2 regions of the Arthrobacter sp. PM3 genome follow, and region 2 is predicted to be linked to the other one. Evidence: predicted binding sites of a transcription regulator. Region 2 holds the regulator's gene; the other holds the start of a gene.
What was found. The regulator LexA, encoded in region 2, represses DNA repair genes until DNA is damaged. The targets are predictions, from matches to a motif close to TCGAACANNTGTTCGA.
Positions count from the first base shown of each region.

Region 1: a site for LexA is predicted at 3,938-3,953, ahead of CFN17_RS05115 (DUF6504 family protein). Genes of this name have one in related genera too.

Region 1 covers NZ_CP022314.1:1,103,757-1,112,329, forward strand. The annotation lists gene CFN17_RS05110 (DNA polymerase III subunit alpha) at 1-3,498, opposite strand, end outside; gene CFN17_RS05115 (DUF6504 family protein) at 3,495-3,830, opposite strand; gene CFN17_RS05120 (hypothetical protein) at 4,035-4,421, shown strand; gene CFN17_RS05125 (chorismate mutase) at 4,479-4,805, opposite strand; gene CFN17_RS05130 (VOC family protein) at 4,820-5,242, shown strand; gene CFN17_RS05135 (SOS response-associated peptidase) at 5,540-6,301, opposite strand; gene CFN17_RS05140 (mycoredoxin) at 6,436-6,693, shown strand; gene CFN17_RS05145 (S-(hydroxymethyl)mycothiol dehydrogenase) at 6,793-7,878, shown strand; gene CFN17_RS05150 (MBL fold metallo-hydrolase) at 7,875-8,537, shown strand.
Region 2 covers NZ_CP022314.1:3,118,572-3,127,144, reverse strand. The annotation lists gene CFN17_RS14285 (MFS transporter) at 1-641, opposite strand, end outside; gene CFN17_RS14280 (SseB family protein) at 704-1,645, opposite strand; gene priA (bifunctional 1-(5-phosphoribosyl)-5-((5-phosphoribosylamino)methylideneamino)imidazole-4-carboxamide isomerase/phosphoribosylanthranilate isomerase PriA) at 1,659-2,405, opposite strand; gene CFN17_RS14270 (hypothetical protein) at 2,452-2,610, opposite strand; gene hisH (imidazole glycerol phosphate synthase subunit HisH) at 2,611-3,357, opposite strand; gene hisB (imidazoleglycerol-phosphate dehydratase HisB) at 3,354-3,980, opposite strand; gene CFN17_RS14255 (histidinol-phosphate transaminase) at 4,094-5,212, opposite strand; gene CFN17_RS14250 (LysM peptidoglycan-binding domain-containing protein) at 5,303-5,746, opposite strand; gene lexA (transcriptional repressor LexA) at 6,136-6,885, shown strand; gene CFN17_RS14240 (ATP-dependent DNA helicase) at 6,893-8,573, opposite strand, start outside.

The sequences.
Region 1 (8,573 bases), 2.0 Mb from region 2:
CGTACGGGGACCACAGCCAGCCTCGTCCATGCTATCGGTTTCTGAAGAGGCCAACCAACGCGGCGCGGCCGCGGCCGGGGCGCCGGAAACGGGCTCCGGGAACGGCAGGGTTTCGGTGCGGCTGAGGTCCCAGGCCATGCTGGCGCTGATGCTGATCCCCCGCGGCCCGGTCCGGCGGGTGGTGCCGCGGATCAGCAGCAGGCGGGTGCTGAACAGCAACGGTCCGGCCTGCTCCTGCGCCTCGTGGAAAAAGACCGAGTCCACGCAGCCCGTGCCGTCGTCGACGCTGATGAACACCACCCGGCGGCCGCCGCGCATGGGCGGGGTCTGCGTGGCCACCCGCACCCCGGCCACGAGCACTTCCGTGCCGTTGCGCAGCCCCAGCAGCCTGTCAGCGGTGGTGACGCCGAGCCGGTCCAGCAGCGGGCGGTGGCTGGCCATGAGGTGTTCGCTGACGTCCACGGCCATGAGGTCCAGTTCGGCCCGGACGATCTCCACCGTGCTCGGCGCGGGCAGCACGGCCGGAAGGTTCTTCAGTTCCACGTCGCCCAGCGGCAGCGCCAACTGTCCCTCGATGACCTCCACGCCCTTCCGGAGGGGCCGGCTCCGGAGCTCCTGCAGGTGGTGGACCAGGTCCGCCCGGTTGGCGGCTCCCCCGGATGCCCGGTGCAGTGTGTCGAAGGCGCCCAGCTGGGCCAGGCGCTGGATGCCGGGCCGGCTCAGCCGGGACCGGGCGCGCAGGTCCGCCAGGGAATCGTAGGGCTGGCCGGCCACAATCCGCTTCAGTTCGGCGGCGGAGAGCCCGAAGATGCCGTTCAGGCTCAGCCGGATGCCCAGCTTGCCCCGGTCCGGCCCGGCGTCGACCCGCTCCACCCGGTACTCGGCCCGGCTCCGGTTGATGTCGAGGGGAAGGATGGGGATGCCCAGCCGGCGGGCCTCGGCCACGAGCAGGCGTTTGGGGTACATGCCGGGATCGTGCTCCCAGAGCCCGGCCAGGAAGGCTTCCGGGTGGTGCGCCTTGAGCCAGGCCGACTGGTAGGTGGGCACGGCAAAGGCGGCGCCGTGGGCCTTGCAGAACCCGAAGCTGCCAAAGGCCTTCAGCGTGCCCCAGACCTTGTCCACCACCTCGGGGCTGTAGTTCCGGGCCCGAGCCTCCTTCCGGAAGAATTCCTCCACCCTGGCTTCCAGCACCTCGTTGCCCAGCGCCCGGCGGAATTCGTCGGCGCGCGCCAGGCCGCACCCGGTCATGACGTCGAAGGTTTTGAGGATCTGTTCGTGGAAGACGGTGACCCCGTGGGTTTCCTGGAGGACCGGCTTGAGGTCAGGGTGCGGGTAGATCTCGGGGGCGAACCCGTGCCGGTGCTCCAGGAAGGGCCGTACCATGTCGGATTTCATCGGGCCGGGGCGGAACAGTGAGATGTCGATGATGAGATCGTTGAATTCCCGGGGCGCCATCTTGCCGATCAGTTCACGCTGGCCCGGCGATTCGATCTGGAAACAGCCCAGGGTGTGGGTGCTGCGGATCAGTTCAAAGGTTGCCTCGTCATCGAGCGGGACCGCGTTGAGGTCGATGCGCCCGTCCGCGGCAATGTAGTCCGGGCCTGCCCCGTCCGGGCCGGCCGGATGCGCGCCGGCGGCCACCACCTCGGCCTTGGAGGGGTGGAGCCGGATGACTTCCCGCACGGCGAAGGCCATGGCGCTCTGCATCCGGACACCCAGGACATCGAGCTTGAGCATGCCCATGGGGTCCATGTCGTGCTTGTCGAACTGGCTCATGGGCAGCCCCAGGCCGCTGGGCTGCACGGGGGTGCGGTCCAGCAGGGTGGCATCGCCCAGGATCACCCCGCACGGGTGCATGGAGATGTGGCGGGGCAGCCGGTCCAGCCGTTCCGTGAGGTCCACCAGCAGGTCCAGCTGCTGGTTTTCGCCGGCGCCGCGCTGCTCCACCCGGCCCGCGAATTCCTTCAGCTCGGGTTTCTCCGCGAGGGCTTCGCGGAAGTGCCGGGCCGAGAACCGCCACAGCTGCTTGGCGATTTCCCCGACCTCGCCGTCGTCCATCCCCAGGGCCAGGCCGGCGTCCCGCACGGCACCGCGAGCGCGGTAGCCGTTCTGCATGCTCATCAGCGTGACGCGTTCGGCCCCGAAGCGCTCAAAGATTTTCCGGTAGACGTTGTGCCGTTCGGCGCTTTCGACGTCGATGTCGATGTCCGGCAGCGTGGCCCGGTCGCGGGAGAGGAAGCGTTCAAAGATGAGGTCGTGCTGGAGCGGGTTCACCTGGCTGATGTCGATCAGGTAGTTGACCAGGCTCGACGCTCCCGAACCCCGGGCAGCGGCCCGGACGTCCATGGCCAGGATCATGCGGGAGACCTCGGCGACGGTCAGGAAGTAGGAGGCAAAGCCCAGCGAGTCGATGATCCGGAGCTCGTGCTGCAGCCGGGCCCGCATCTGCTGCTCCTGCCGGCCGGAGATACCCGGGAAGCGGCGGCCGATGCCGGCCTCGCAGCGCAGGGTCAGCTCTGCGAGCGCGTCACCGGCGATCCCGATCACGGCTGCTTCCGGCACCACGGGCTGCTTCCAGCCCATATCGGCTGCCGGGTCCATGCGGCAGCGGTCGGCGAGCGCCTCGGTCTGGGCGAGGAGCCGTTTGAGGTCCGCCGTGCCGTATCCGGCGGCGTGGATGATCTCCTTGCCCAGGTCCAGCATCCGGGCCGGCGATTTAAGCCAGGCCTGGCCGTTGGGCTGCAGCAGCGGGGCGGCGGACAGTTCGGGGAGGGATTTGAGGGCCCGGGCGGAGTCCAGCACATCGGCGGTGGCCGCGCCGTCCTCGGCGACGTAGCGTACGGCGTTGCTCAGCACGGCCGGTACCGCGTGCTCTGCGGCGAGTTTGAGCATGCGCACGGCATGGGCGGTGCTTAGCGGCTCCCCGGGCGGGCTGAGCTGGGAGACCACCTCCGCGGCCAGCGTCCCGGGAGGCATGGCGTCCAGCCAACGTTTGAAGAGGGTCCGGGGGCGCAGGTACCGCCGGCCGCCCATGGCACGGCCGACGTCGGAGTCCGGGCCGATCAGGACGGTCAGGACCGGCTGCAGGGTTTCCGGGTGCAGGGTGCGGGAGGCCAGCTCCGCCCGGGTGACGGCCACCGGCACCGCTCCCTGCGCTTTGCCCGTGGTGCGGGCGTGGGCGTCGGAGATCAGCCGGCATAGCGCCCGGTACCCGGCGCCGTTATTGTGGCCGTGCGCCAGTACGACGACGCGTCCCCCGAGCTGGGTGCGGAGGTCGCCGTCGTCGTCGAAGACCGCGAGGTCCACCCCGACGATCGCGTCCAGGCCGGCGGCCATGCATGCCTTCAGGTGCTTGACGGTGCCGTAGAGCCCGTCACGGTCCGTGCAGGCGAGCGCGGTGGCGCCGTCGGCCGCCGCGGCGGCGGCGAGTTCATCCGGCCAGGAGACGCCGTAGTGGGCGCTGAAGGCGGTGGAGACGTGCAGATGGGTGAAGCTCATGCCGATTCGGGCTTCCGGAGGGGGCGCAGGGCGTCGTGGATTTTCAGGAGCCGCCACCGGCCGCTGCCGACATGCCGGCTCAGGTCCAGGGTGAGGGTGGGCTCCGCCGCGTGGTCCCCGGCGGCACGCACCTGGACCCGCCAGATCTCGTGGTCCACCAGGCCCGGTCCGCTCCCGAGCGGGGCACGGCTTTCCTCCGTCCACCACTGGCGGCGCTCATACCAACGGACGGGTTCCGCGCAGACCGTGTAGTTCCGGCCGGCCCAGTGGAGGCGCAGGGGCTGCCCGGAGGGCGTGCAGGCGACCTCCACGGACTCGCTGAACGTCCCCACACTGCCTCCCGTGCCCCCTCCGGCGCCTGTCCGGCGCCGATTCCCGTGCCTGTCCCATGCCTGTACTGTGCCTGTACTGTGCGCAGTCCAGCGCATATCCAGAATATTCGAACATATCTTCGAATAAATCCAGTTTACGCAGGGACGGCGGCAAAACCCAGATCAGGGGTGGACGGACGCAGGCGCAGGTAGCAGGATTGAGCCATGAGCTCCCATAACGCACTCCTGAAGCACGTAAGCATCGCCGCCAAGGACTCAACCTTGGTGGCGACTTTTGATATAGACGGCAATATCCCCGGGCAGGGCGCCTATGTTGTGGGGCTTGTGGCGGCCACCCCGGACCATTCCCATCAGCGAAGAATGGGGATCGAATTCATGAACGGCGAGGCCGTGTCCTTCTACTGCTTCAGCCATGACGGCACTGAGGAAAACTTCGACCTCGCGGGGGTCGAACACTCGGGCAGCACCATCACCGGCAACTTCCCCCTCACCACAGTGCTGGGATTGCCGAAGGGACACCTCATGACGGCGTTCAGCGATTGCGACGGCCGTGACTACCAGTCCAATGTGCCGGTGGAAGAATCCCTCTAACCGGCGGCAACCGGCATAGGACCAGGGCGGCCGCCTGCCGGTGGCCGCAACCCCTGCTCAGTTGCCGGCTTTGTAAACTTCCAGCTCCAGCGCGGTGAACGCCTCCACCATGGCGCGGTAGGTTTTCTCGACGATGGCGGGATCGATGTCCTTCTGCTCCGCCGTTGCCTTGACGTGCTCGATCACGCGTTCCACCCGGCCCGGCGCCCGGACCTCGGCGCTGTCCGCCTTCAGGGTGCCGGCGATCCGGATCAGTCGCTCCCGGCGCCCGATCAGTGCCACGATCTGCTCATCCACCTCGTCAACGGCTACCCGCACTGCTGCGAGTTGTGCCTTGTCGGCTTCGGCGTCTTTGTCGTATCCGTGATTTGTGGACATGTGCATGACAGTATCTAAAGATGCAGCCACGAGTCGACTTGATTTCCTTGGGAGTCCGCAGCGTTGAGGCCTCCCGCAGCTTCTATGCGGACGGCCTCGGCTGGCGCATCCACCGCGAGGTTCCGGGCGAGGTGGTCTTCATCCAGGCCAATCACGGGCTCATCCTCTCGCTGTGGGACGCCGCCCGGATGCAAGCCGAGGCGGGCACCAGCGCCCCCGCCGGCGTCCCCTGCATCACGCTGAGCCACAACCTGGCCAGCACGGCCGAGGTGGACTGGGTGATGGCCGAGGCCGAGGCGGCCGGCGCCACCATTGTCGCGGCCCCGAAGACCCAGCCCTGGGGCGGCTACACCGGCTATTTCGCGGATCCCGACGGCTTCCGCTGGGAGGTCGCCTACAACCCCACCTGGGCGGTCGACGACGCCGGCCGGGTCTCGCTCTAACGCTCACCTCTCCCCGAAACGACGGGGATACAGGACCACGGATGGTGACAGGCCGGGTAATAGGTACTCACGCCAAGATTCCCCGACTTGCCGCTTCGGCCGGACAGGCCGCCGCTCCCCTCACCAAGGGCACCATGGCCTATCGAGGTGTCTGCCGGGTCGCCGTCATCTCGCGCCGCCGCCACCCATTCGACGCAAATGGCCGCTATGGGCAAGGTCTTCCCGGCCGTTTGTGGCGAATGGGCGGGAAGGGGCGTGTCCGGGAATCGATGGTCGCCGTCCGCCGCACCGGACTGGTCAGAACAGAGTCCCGACCGGCTGGATGAGTTCCGGTGAGTCGTTCTTGACGTTGCCGACAGCGGTGCCCACGGCGTCGATCTTCCAGCCTTCGGCGACATCGTGCGCGCCCGCCCGGACCAGGTCCACCAGGGCGGCGGCGTCCCCGGCGTGCGGGTCCAGCCAGGCCTGCATGGTGTCGCGGTCCATCGGCAACGGGACACGGTCGTGCAGGGCGGTCAGTTCGGCGAGCATCCCGCCGGCATACCCTTCCGGCGGCGAATCGCAGGTGAGGATCGAGGTCGAAAGCAGCCAGCGTTCCGGGTCGCCGTCGGCTTTGGACGGGTCTTTCCACCATTCGTACAGCCCGGCGAACACGATCGGGCCGCCGTCGGCCGGGTGCACGTAGTACGGCTGCTTGCTGCGGCCCTCGCCGGCTTTCCATTCGTAGTAGCCGTCGGCGGGGACCGCGCAGCGCCGGGTCCGGACGGCTTTGCGGAACGAGGGTTTCTCCAGCACGCTCTCGCTGCGGGCGTTGATCATCTTCGACCCGATCCCCGGGTCCTTGGCCCAGGAGGGCACCAGCCCCCAGCGGGCCAGGTGCAGCTGCCGCACGGGCTTGGCCGGCGATTCGCCGTCAATGAGGCGTTCGAGCAGGATGGGCACGTCAGCTGTCGGGGCCACGTTCCAGGACGGCGGGATCACGATCTCCTTTTCAAGTTCGGCGTCGAACTCGGCCAGCAGGTCTCCGACGGCCCGGGCCATCACGTAGCGTCCACACATGTCCCCAGCATGCCACCGCGGACCGCCGTGCGGGAATAGTGTGCCGCACGGTACGGTTATTGCCAGTGACGTACGCCCTTCGCGGGCCGGCCTCCAACGCCGGCCCCCCCAATCACCAGTCTGAGGAGAACTTCGTGGACTTCACCCCCGAATCCGGCACCATCACCATGTTTTCGACCACTTGGTGTGGCTACTGCAACCGGCTGAAGAAGCAGCTGGATGCGCAGGGCATCGGGTACACCGAGATCAACATCGAGGAAGTCGAAGGCACGGCCGATCTCGTGGAGAAGCTCAACGGAGGCAACCGCACCGTCCCCACCGTGCTGTTCCCGGACGGCACCGCGGCCACCAACCCCTCCGCAGCGGAGGTCAAGACCCGCCTCGCGGCCTGAGCCCCGAAGCACCTGAACCACCAGTAACCAGCCAGCGGGCGCGGCCTCACGGAGGCTGCGCCCTGTTGCATGCAGCGACACGAACTGAGGGAGAAGTCCATGGTCCACAAAGTCAAAGGCGCCGTAGTCCGTTCCAAGAACGCCGAGGTCACCCTGGAGACCATCCTGGTGCCGGATCCGGGCCCCGGCGAGGCACTGGTGGACATCCTCACCTGCGGCGTCTGCCACACCGACCTGCACTACAAGCAGGGTGCCATCAGTGACGACTTCCCGTTCCTGCTCGGCCACGAGGCCACCGGCGTGGTCAGCGCCGTCGGACCGGACGTCACCGAGGTGGCACCCGGCGACCGCGTGGTGCTCAACTGGCGTGCGGTCTGCGGCGAATGCCGCGCCTGCCGCCGCGGTGAACCGCAGTACTGCTTCAATACCCACAACGCCACCCAGAAGATGACGCTGGAAGACGGCACGGAACTCTCGCCGGCGCTCGGCATCGGCGCGTTCGCCGAGAAGACCCTCGTCGCCGCCGGGCAATGCACCAAGGTGGACCCCGACGCCGACCCCGCCGCCGTCGGCCTGCTCGGCTGCGGCGTCATGGCCGGCATCGGCGCCGCCATCAACACCGGGAACGTCAAGCGCGGCGATTCCGTCGCCGTGATCGGCTGCGGCGGCGTGGGCGTGGCTGCCGTCGCCGGCGCCGCGCTCGCCGGCGCCACCACGGTGATCGCCGTCGACATCGATGCCAAGAAGCTCCGGCGCGCCAAGGACCTCGGCGCCACACACACCGTGGACTCCTCCGCCGTCGACCCCGTGGAGGCCATCCGCGAACTCACCGGCGGCTTCGGCGCCGACGTGGTGATCGACGCCGTCGGCCGTCCCGAAACGTACAAGCAGGCGTTCTACGCCCGCGACCTCGCCGGCACGGTGGTCCTGGTGGGGGTCCCCAGCCCCGAGATGACGCTGGAACTGCCCCTCCTGGACGTGTTCGGCCGTGGCGGCTCGCTCAAGTCCTCGTGGTACGGCGACTGCCTTCCCTCCCGCGACTTCCCCATGCTCATCAGCCTGTACCGCCAGGGCAAGCTGGACCTCGACGCCTTCGTGACGGAGCGGATCACGATCGACCAGATCGAAGAGGCTTTCGGCAAGATGCACGCCGGCGCCGTGCTGCGTTCGGTGGTCGAGCTGTGAACGGCACCGCGGCCGGAGGTATCCGGATCGACCGGCTGGTCACCTCGGGCACGTTCTCGCTCGACGGCGGCACCTGGGACGTCGACAACAACGTCTGGATCATCGGGGATGAGACCGAATGCGTCATCATCGACCCCGCCCATGATCCGGCGGCCGTGGCAGCGGCCGTCCATGGCCGGAAGGTCACTGCGATCCTGCTGACGCACGGGCACGACGACCACATCGCCGCCGTCGGCGAGGTCCGTCAGCTCGTGGACGCGCCCGTGTACCTGCACCGGGACGACTGGATGCTGTGGGAACGGGTATTCCCGGGCACCGAACCGGACCACGCCATCGCCGACGGCGACACCTTCCCGGTCGCCGGGGCCGCGCTCACGGCCCTGCACACGCCCGGCCACTCGCCGGGGTCCGTGTGCTTCCACCTTCCGGGCGGCGGCGCCGGGGTTGAAGGCACGGTCTTCAGCGGTGACACGCTATTCCAGGGCGGACCGGGAGCTACCGGCCGTTCCTTCAGCGACTTCCCCACCATCATCGGGTCCATCCGGGCCCGGCTCCTGCCGCTTCCGGCGGACACCGTAGTGCGGACCGGGCACGGGGATCCGACGACGATCGGCGCCGAATCCCCGCACCTTGACGAATGGATCGCGCGCGGGCACTAGTCCCCACGGGGCCCTCATCGCCTCAGGACATAGGTC
Region 2 (8,573 bases):
GCGACGACGGCGGCCTCCGCGCACTCCAGCTCCTCCGCGTCGAGTCCGGCATCCGGGGACGCGCTCCGGGTGGGCGGGTTGAACCACATGAGGAAGAGTCCGGCGACGGATGTGGCCACCCCGACGACTGTCAGGCCCAGGACGGACTGGCCGCTGGTGGCAACCACGGCACCGACCGCGGGGCCGATCATGAAGACGAGCTCGGTGGCGATGGCGTCCAGGGCGAATGCAGTGCGGCGCCGGTCTCCGGTCGCCAGGACACCCAGGGACTGGCGCACCACGCTGAAGATGGGCAGTGTCAGCAGGCCGCCGATGAACACCAGCGGCAGCAGGACCTCGTAGGACACGTGCGGCACGACGGACCAGATGACGGTCTCGGAAATGACCGAGGGGATCAGAGCTTTGCGCAGCCCCACGGTGTCCACGCGGCGTCCGCGCCAGGGCGCGCCCACTGCGATGCCGATGGTCATGACGGCGGCCGCTGCCCCGGCGGCCGCGTAGCCCTGCCCGAGCGACAGGACAATGTGCAGGGTCAGCAACACGCCCGCTGCCGAGTGCGGGATGCGGGCGATCATCCCGACCAGCAGCAGCCTGCGGACGGGCCGGACAGCGAGCAGCTCCCGGTAAAGCGCGAAATTCACGGACAACTTCCTTCTGGTACTGCCCACGGCAGCACCGGGAAGTTCCCCCGTCGGACCGTCAGCTATGGTGCTGCGCGCTGCAGCTTGACCTCGATCGAATCAACACGCTCGGCAAAAAGTTCATTCCTTGCCCAGCCGTCGTTGAGGCCCGCAACGATGGACTGCACGCCGGCGGCGTCGAGTCCGTCTTCAAGGTACAGGACCACGCGGAGTTCCGGGCCTGCTCCCCCGCCGGGGAGCCTCCTGCCATCGGCCGTAGCCGAGGCAATTCCACCCCCGGGATGAATTTCAACACGGCGGACCGCCGGAAAGCCAACCGCACTTTCCCCGACGGCCTGCGCGAGTTCCGGATCAGCGTACGAAGGCGTCCACTCCTGCTGCCGGGCAAGGGCCCAGACGGCCGGCCGGCGCACGACGAACGTCACGTCGGCGCCAGGGTCCAGCACCAGCAGTTCGGCACCCTCCGCGACGGCGGAAAGGGCCGCCCGGGCCGCGTAGACGGCGACGGGCCGGGCGTCAGGGTGCCAGGCCTCCAGCGCCGCCGCCGAGGTGAAGACGGGCATGGCCGTGCGCCCGTCCGGGGCCTTGAGCGTGACCAGGGCCATGTCGGCCTGCTTGTCTGCATGGAGGCCGCCGGCGCCTTCGCCCTCCTCGGCGAGCTGGGCGAGGATGGGCACGAAGACCCGGGCGGTGGCCAGCGCGGCCACGACGGCGGCTTCGTCGCCCGCGCCGTCGGCGAGCCGGGCCACGGCGGCCAGATAGCCGGCGTCGGCGGCACCGTCGTCGTCCTCGAAATTGTGGATCTTCGCGTCATCCCCGGCCAGGCTGCGTCCTGCCCACGGTTGACCGGCGGAGTCGGTCGGGCCGCCGGCGCCGGCGAGGGCCGCCGCGATGTGTCCTGGCAGGTGCCGGACGGGAGCTGCGCCCGTGTCCGGCTGGGCTGTGCCCGGCTGGGCTGGGTCCGGGCTGGCCTCGGAGTCGCCGGGCTCGTGGGTGGGCGTCATGACCGGGGACCGCCTAGCGGCGGCCGGCGACGTCAAGGGCCTGGGGCAGGGTGAAGTTGCCGTTGTAAAGGGCCTTGCCGACGATGGCCCCTTCAACGCCGAGCGGCACCAGGGAACGTAGGACCTGCAGGTCCACGAGGCTGGAAATGCCGCCGGAGGCGACCACGGGCTTGCCCGTCTTCTCGACCATCTGGCGCAGCAGTTCGACGTTGGGGCCCTGGAGCGTGCCGTCCTTGGTGACGTCGGTGACGACGTACCGGGCACAGCCGGCATCCTCCAGGCGGCCGAGCACCTCCCAGAGGTCCCCGCCTTCCTTCGTCCAGCCGCGGCCGGCCAGGGTGGTGCCGCGGACGTCCAGTCCGACGGCGATCTTGTCGCCGAAGCGGTCGATCACCCGGGCCGTCCATTCGGGGTTCTCCAAGGCCGCGGTGCCCAGGTTCACGCGGGCGACGCCGAGGTCGAGCGCCTTCTCGAGGGACTCGTCGTCACGCAGGCCGCCGGAGAGCTCGACCTTGATGTCCAGGCGCCCCACGACTTCGCGGAGCAGTTCCGCGTTGGAGCCCCGGCCGAAGGCGGCGTCGAGGTCCACCAAGTGCACCCATTCGGCCCCCTGCTGCTGCCAGTTCAGGGCCGCCTCCAGCGGGGTGCCGTAGCTGGTCTCGCTGCCGGCTTCGCCCTGCACGAGCCGGACGGCCTGCCCGTTGACGACGTCGACGGCGGGCAGGAGCTCGAGTACGGGCAACGGGGTTTCGGTGGTCATCGTGGAGTCCTCAGCTTGGGGATGGGTGATGGGGAGCGGCGGGCTGTCAGGACGCCGGCAGGGTCAGGAGATAGGCGGCCAGCAGTGACATGCCGGCCAGGATGTAGAACACGATCTGCACCCAGCGCGGACTTTTCTGCTGCCGGAAGGAGATTGCCCCGCCAACGAGCAGGCCGGCGAGGCCCATGAGCACCAGGGACCACATCTAGGCGGTCTGTCCCGGGGCTGCGGCGTTGGGACCGGCCGGACGCAGGCTCCCGACCCAGTTGCGCAGCAGCCGCGCGCCGGCGTCGCCCGACTTCTCCGGGTGGAACTGCGTGGCGCAGAGCGGGCCGTTTTCCACGGCCGCGATGAACGGGGCGCCGTGCTCGGACCAGGTCACCAGGGGCGCGGCCATGCGCGGCTGGATGACGTCGAAGTCCCAGTGCTGGACGCCGTAGGAGTGCACGAAGTAGAAGCGCTCGTCCTCGACGCCGGCGAACAGCGTGGACCCTTCCGGGACGGAGACGGTGTTCCAGCCCATGTGCGGCACGACATCGGCGGGCAGCAGCTCCACCTTGCCGGGCCACTCCCCCATGCCTTCGGCTTCCGTGCCGTGTTCGACGCCGGCCTCGAAGAGCACCTGGAGGCCGACGCAGATGGCCAGCACTGGGCGTCCGCCGGCGACCCGGCGGCCGATCAGGCGGATGGCGTCCACGGACTTGAGTTCGCGCATGACGGTTTCGAAGGCGCCGACGCCGGGAACCACGAGGCCGTCGGCGTTCAGGACATCCTCCGGCTTGGAGCTGAGGATGACTTCCGCGCCGGCCCGCTCCAGCGCGCGGACCGCGGACCGGACGTTTCCGGAGCCGTAGTCCAGGACCGTGACGGTGGGCTTGCCCGCCGGAGATGCCGGCCGGGCGCCTGCCGAGGGGTCAATGATGGCCCCGTCGCGGAGGATCGGCCCGGTCACAGGGCGCCCTTAGTGGACGGGATGCCCTCGACCCGGGGATCGGGCTCGACGGCGGCGCGCAGGGCGCGGGCAAAGGCCTTGAACTGGGCCTCGACGATGTGGTGCGGGTCCCGTCCGGCGGTGACATTCATGTGGAGGCAGATTCCGGCGTGGAGCGTGATCGCCTCGAAGACGTGGCGGGTCAGGGAGCCCGTGAAGTGGCCGCCGATCAGGTGGTATTCCTGGCCGGCAGGCTCCCCTGCGTGGACCAGGTACGGCCGGCCCGAGACGTCGACGACGGCCTGGGCCAAGGCTTCATCCAGGGGTACGGTCGCCTCGCCGAAGCGGCGGATTCCGGCCTTGTTGCCCAGGGCGGTCTTCAGGACCTCGCCGAAGGTGATGGCAACGTCCTCGACGGTGTGGTGGACGTCGATGTGGGTGTCGCCGGTGGCCTTGACGGTCATGTCAATGAGGGAGTGCTTGCTCAGGGCCGTGAGCATGTGGTCATAGAACGGCACCGAGGTGCTGATGTCGGAGACCCCGGTTCCGTCCAGGTTGATCTCGACCAGGACGGACGACTCGCTGGTGGTCCGTTCCATGCGTGCGGTCCGGGTCTCGACAGCTGTGGCTCCGATGTTGCTCATGTACATGTGTCCTTTGGAAGACGGCCGGCGGAAGTCGGCGATTGAAATGCGGCAATTCAAAGACGGCAGGGTGCCGGCAACCTGGCGGGGCGCTCCGGGCTCCCCCGTCAAGTTTAGGCCTGCCGTGTTGAGTTGCTGGTCAGGATGCGCTCAAGGGCCTCAAGGAACGCTGTGGTTTCCGTCTCAGTGCCCGCAGTGACCCGCAGGTGCCCCGGGATGCCGACGTCACGGATGAGGACCCCGGCGTCCAGGAGGCCCTGCCAGACGTTGTGAGGGTTCTTGAGACCGCCGAAGAACACGTAGTTCGAATCGGAAGCCGCGGGCTTGAGGCCCATGCGGGTGAGTTCGGAGACAATCCGGTCCCGCTGGCGCTTGATGTCCTCAACGTCCGCCATGAGCGCCACTCGGTGCTGCAGAGCAGCCAGGGCGGTGGCCTGGGTGATGGCCGAGAGGTGGTACGGCAGGCGGACCAGGCGCAGGGCGTCGGCGACTTCCGGCGCCGCGGCCATGTATCCGAGGCGCGCCCCGGCGAGGGCAAACGCTTTGCTCATGGTGCGCGAGACGATGAGCCGCTCGCGGCCCGGCAGCAGGGTGAGCGCGCTGGGCGTGCCGTCGTGGGCGAACTCGTGGTAGGCCTCGTCGACGATCACGATTGTCTGGCTGGCCTCACCGGCGTCGTAAACGGCCTCGACGACGTCAAGCCCCAGGCCGGTGCCGGTGGGGTTGTTCGGCGAGCACAGGAAGACGATGTTCGGCTGCAGTTCCCGAACCTGGCGGGCCGCCGATTCCGCGCTGAGGCCGTAGTCTTCCGCGCGGGCGCCGGTGATGTACGCAGTGTCCGTGCCGGAGGCCAGCAGCGGGTACATCGAATACGTGGGAGGGAATCCGAGGGCGGTCCGGCCGGGGCCCCCGAACGCCTGGAGGATTTGCTGGAGGACTTCGTTCGAGCCGTTCGCGGCCCAGATATTGTCCGCATCCAGGCCATGGCCCAGGTATTCGGCGAGGGCCTCACGCAATTCGGTGAACTCCCGGTCCGGGTAGCGGTTCAGCCCGGTGGCGGCAGCGCTGACGGCTTCGGTAATTGCCGCACGGACATCGGCCGGGACGCCATGGGTGTTCTCGTTGACGTTGAGGAGGATGGGGACGTCCAGCTGTGGCGCGCCATACGGGCGCAGGCCGCGAAGGTTGGTCCGCAGGGGCAGTCGGTTGAGGCGCTCAAGCTGGTCAGTCACGTCAGTCACTTGTCCAGTTTAAGTGGTTGCGGGACGGGCGCTGAAACTGTGACGCCCGGGACGGCAGGCGGCTGCCTCCCTGGGCGGCCGCTACCTGGTCGGGACGAAGAGCTGCTGGCCGGGCATTACACGCGCATCGCCGAGGTTGTTCAGCTGCACGATATCCGCCACGACGTCACGGGGATCGCGCTCCGGCGCGACGGATCCGGCAATGGCCCACAGGGATTCTCCCGGCTGGACGGTGACGGAGAGTGCTGGGGTCGCCGAGAGCTGGTCCGCGGCGTCTGCCGCCTTCGCGGGCGCGTTGATGAATCCGCTGAACGACAGGACGAGCCCGGCCAGCAGGATCAGGGGCAGACCGAAGAACACGAACCGTCCGCGCCGGGTGAGCCGCAACGGTGCCTGCTGCCGCCGGCCAGTGACGCCCTGCGGGGCAACGACGTCCCGCCCGGCAGCGACCTTGGGCCGGGCGGGGGCGTTGCGGTTCGAAATGCGGTGATCAAAAGTGCCGTGAATCGCGTTTGCTGCTGACATGAACTGTGCCCTCCTGGACCATACGGTGCCGCCCGGCGTACTCCACCTACTCGCCAACCGGCCAAACTTTCCGACAAAACTTCGAACAAAGAACCTCGGATAACGATCTTCGAACATAGAGCCGAACGACGGGCCCGGCCCCCGAATCCTTAAATCGAACACATATTCGAATCCCGCTTGTTCTGTTTTAGCACTTAGTGACGAACGATGTCGAGACTCGCTAGAACAAATGTTTGAAAAAGCCCTGCAGCTGGCCTAGTTTTGAGGGAAAGGACCACCTGTGAACTTGTTCACCGGTAGTCGATCAGGAGGGTCTGACATTTCAGGCCGGAAGTTCCCGCGCCGCAGCCGCCACGGCAGCCGCGCGGCAAGGAAAGGCGTTGGCGAACATGGCAGCACAAGCCACCGGCGGCAGGGCCACCCCACGGAACTCCCAGCCTGCCCGGGCACCCAAGAGCCTCACCGTCCGGCAGAAAAAGATCCTGGAAACCATCCAGCGGTCCGTCACGGACAACGGCTACCCGCCGTCCATGCGCGAAATCGGCGATACGGTCGGCCTGGCCAGCCTGTCCAGCGTCACGCACCAGCTCTCCCAACTGGAGAAGCTCGGCTACCTGCGGCGGGACCCGAAGCGGCCGCGGGCCATGGAAGTACTCATGCCGCTGACCCTCGATGAGGGGACCACTGCGATTTCCGGCGTCGAAAAGTCCAGCGGACTCCGCGCCGTCGGAGGCCTGTCCGTGACCGAGCTCGCCAGCGCCACGGACACAGCTATGGTGCCGTTTGTGGGGCGCATCGCCGCCGGCGGCCCGATCCTCGCGGACCAGGTGGTGGAGGACGTCATGCCCCTGCCCCGGCAGCTGGTCGGACACGGCGAACTCTTCATGCTCAAGGTCGCTGGCGACTCGATGATCGATGCCGCCATCTGCGACGGCGACTGGGTAGTGGTCCGCCGCCAGGGCGACGCCGTGAACGGCGACATCGTGGCCGCACTGCTGGATGACGAGGCAACGGTCAAGACGTTCCGCCAGCGCGACGGCCACACGTGGCTGCTGCCGCAGAACACCCAGTACGAGCCCATCCTCGGCGACCACGCCGTCATCATGGGCAAGGTCGTCTCGGTACTGCGTTCCCTCTAGCCCGGCCTTAGCCTTGGCCGGACCCGGTGCCGGATTCGTTTCCGGATTCCGTGGCGGACTCCTTCGCGAGGCGCGTCAGCGCGGCCACGGCGATCGACGGATCGGTGGTGGGCCAGAAGGGCGGGAGCGCGGCGCGGAGGAATCCGCCGTAGCGCTCCGTGGACAGCCTCGAATCAAGCACCGCCACCACCCCCTTGTCCGATGTGGAGCGGATGAGGCGCCCGGCCCCCTGCGCGAGCCGGATTGCCGCGTGCGTGGCCGAGACAGACATGAAGCCGTTGCCGCCGGCCTGCGCCACGGCCCGTGATCGCGCCGTCATGAGGGGGTCGTCCGGCCGCGGGAACGGAATCCGGTCAATGACCACCAGCCGGCAGGACACGCCGGGAACATCAACGCCCTGCCACAGGGACATCGTGCCGAACAAACAGGTGTTAGGTTCGTCGGCGAACTGGCGCACCAGCGCCGTCATGCTCGACTCGCCCTGGCACAGGATGCTCAGGCCCAACCGGGGCCGCAACGCGTCGGCGGCCTCCTCCGCCGCGCGCCGGGACGAGAAAAGGCACAGGGCACCGCCGCCGGAGGCCCGGATCAGCTTCTCGAGTTCGTCCAGGGCCTCTGCGGACAGCCCCCGGCCCGGCTTGGGCAGATGCCGCGCGACGTACAGGATGCCCTGCTTCGGATAGTCGAACGGGGATCCGACGTCGACGCCGGTCCAGCTCGGCGCGCCGTTGCCGACCAGTCCGAGGCCGCCGGCCGCGGGCTCGAAAGCCGCTCCGATGGCCAGGGTGGCCGATGTCAGGATCACGGTGTGGTCCGCGAACAGCCCCTCCCGGAGGCGCCCCGCGACACTCAGGGGTGCGACGTTGATCAGGGCAGGCGCGGACTCGTCCGGCTGGGAGTAGCCCTGGGCCGGGTCGAAGCTGCTGTTGCGGGAAAACCACACCACTTCACCGTTTTCCCGCGCGGCCAGGAGTCGTTCGCAGAGTTCCAGTATCACCATGAGGCGTGAGCGGGCCAGTTGCCGGCCGCCGTCGGCCGTGGTGGAACTGTCCCCCTTGGAGTCTGAGAGCGCGGCACGGCAGGCGTCGCGCAGCTGGTCGACACAGTCCAGCTGGTCGCTGTTCAGGCCGTTGGGCATCAGGCCGCTGGGGACGCCGGCGATGGCCAGCTCGAGGTGCGAAGCGGCGTTGTTCAGCGCGTCCACGGTGATGCCGGTGTGCTTGCGGGCCCCGGACGCGGCGGCGTGCACCATCGCCACGGAGAGCTGGCCGGAGACGGCGCCGGTGACGCGGTCCTGCAGTTCGTGGGCCTCGTCCACCACCACGACGTCATATTCGGGCAGGACTGCCAGGCCTTCGAACGCGCTGACGGCAAGCATGGCATGGTTGGTGACCACGACGTCGGCATCGGCGGCGTTCTGCCGGGCCAGTTCGCTGAAGCATTCGGCCGCGTGCGGGCACTTCTGCGCGCCGAGGCACTCCATGGACGTAACAGAGACCTGGCGCCAGGCGCGGTCCGTGACGCCGGGCATGAGCTCGTCGCGGTCCCCGGTGGCCGTGTCCTCGGCCCACTCGCGCAGCCGCACCACTTCCTTGCCGAGCTGCGACGACGGTCCGCCGAGCGCGGCGGCAAAGTGCGGCACGGACGTGTCCTCGCCCAGGGAGAACAGCTGCCCCTCGGAGGGCTCC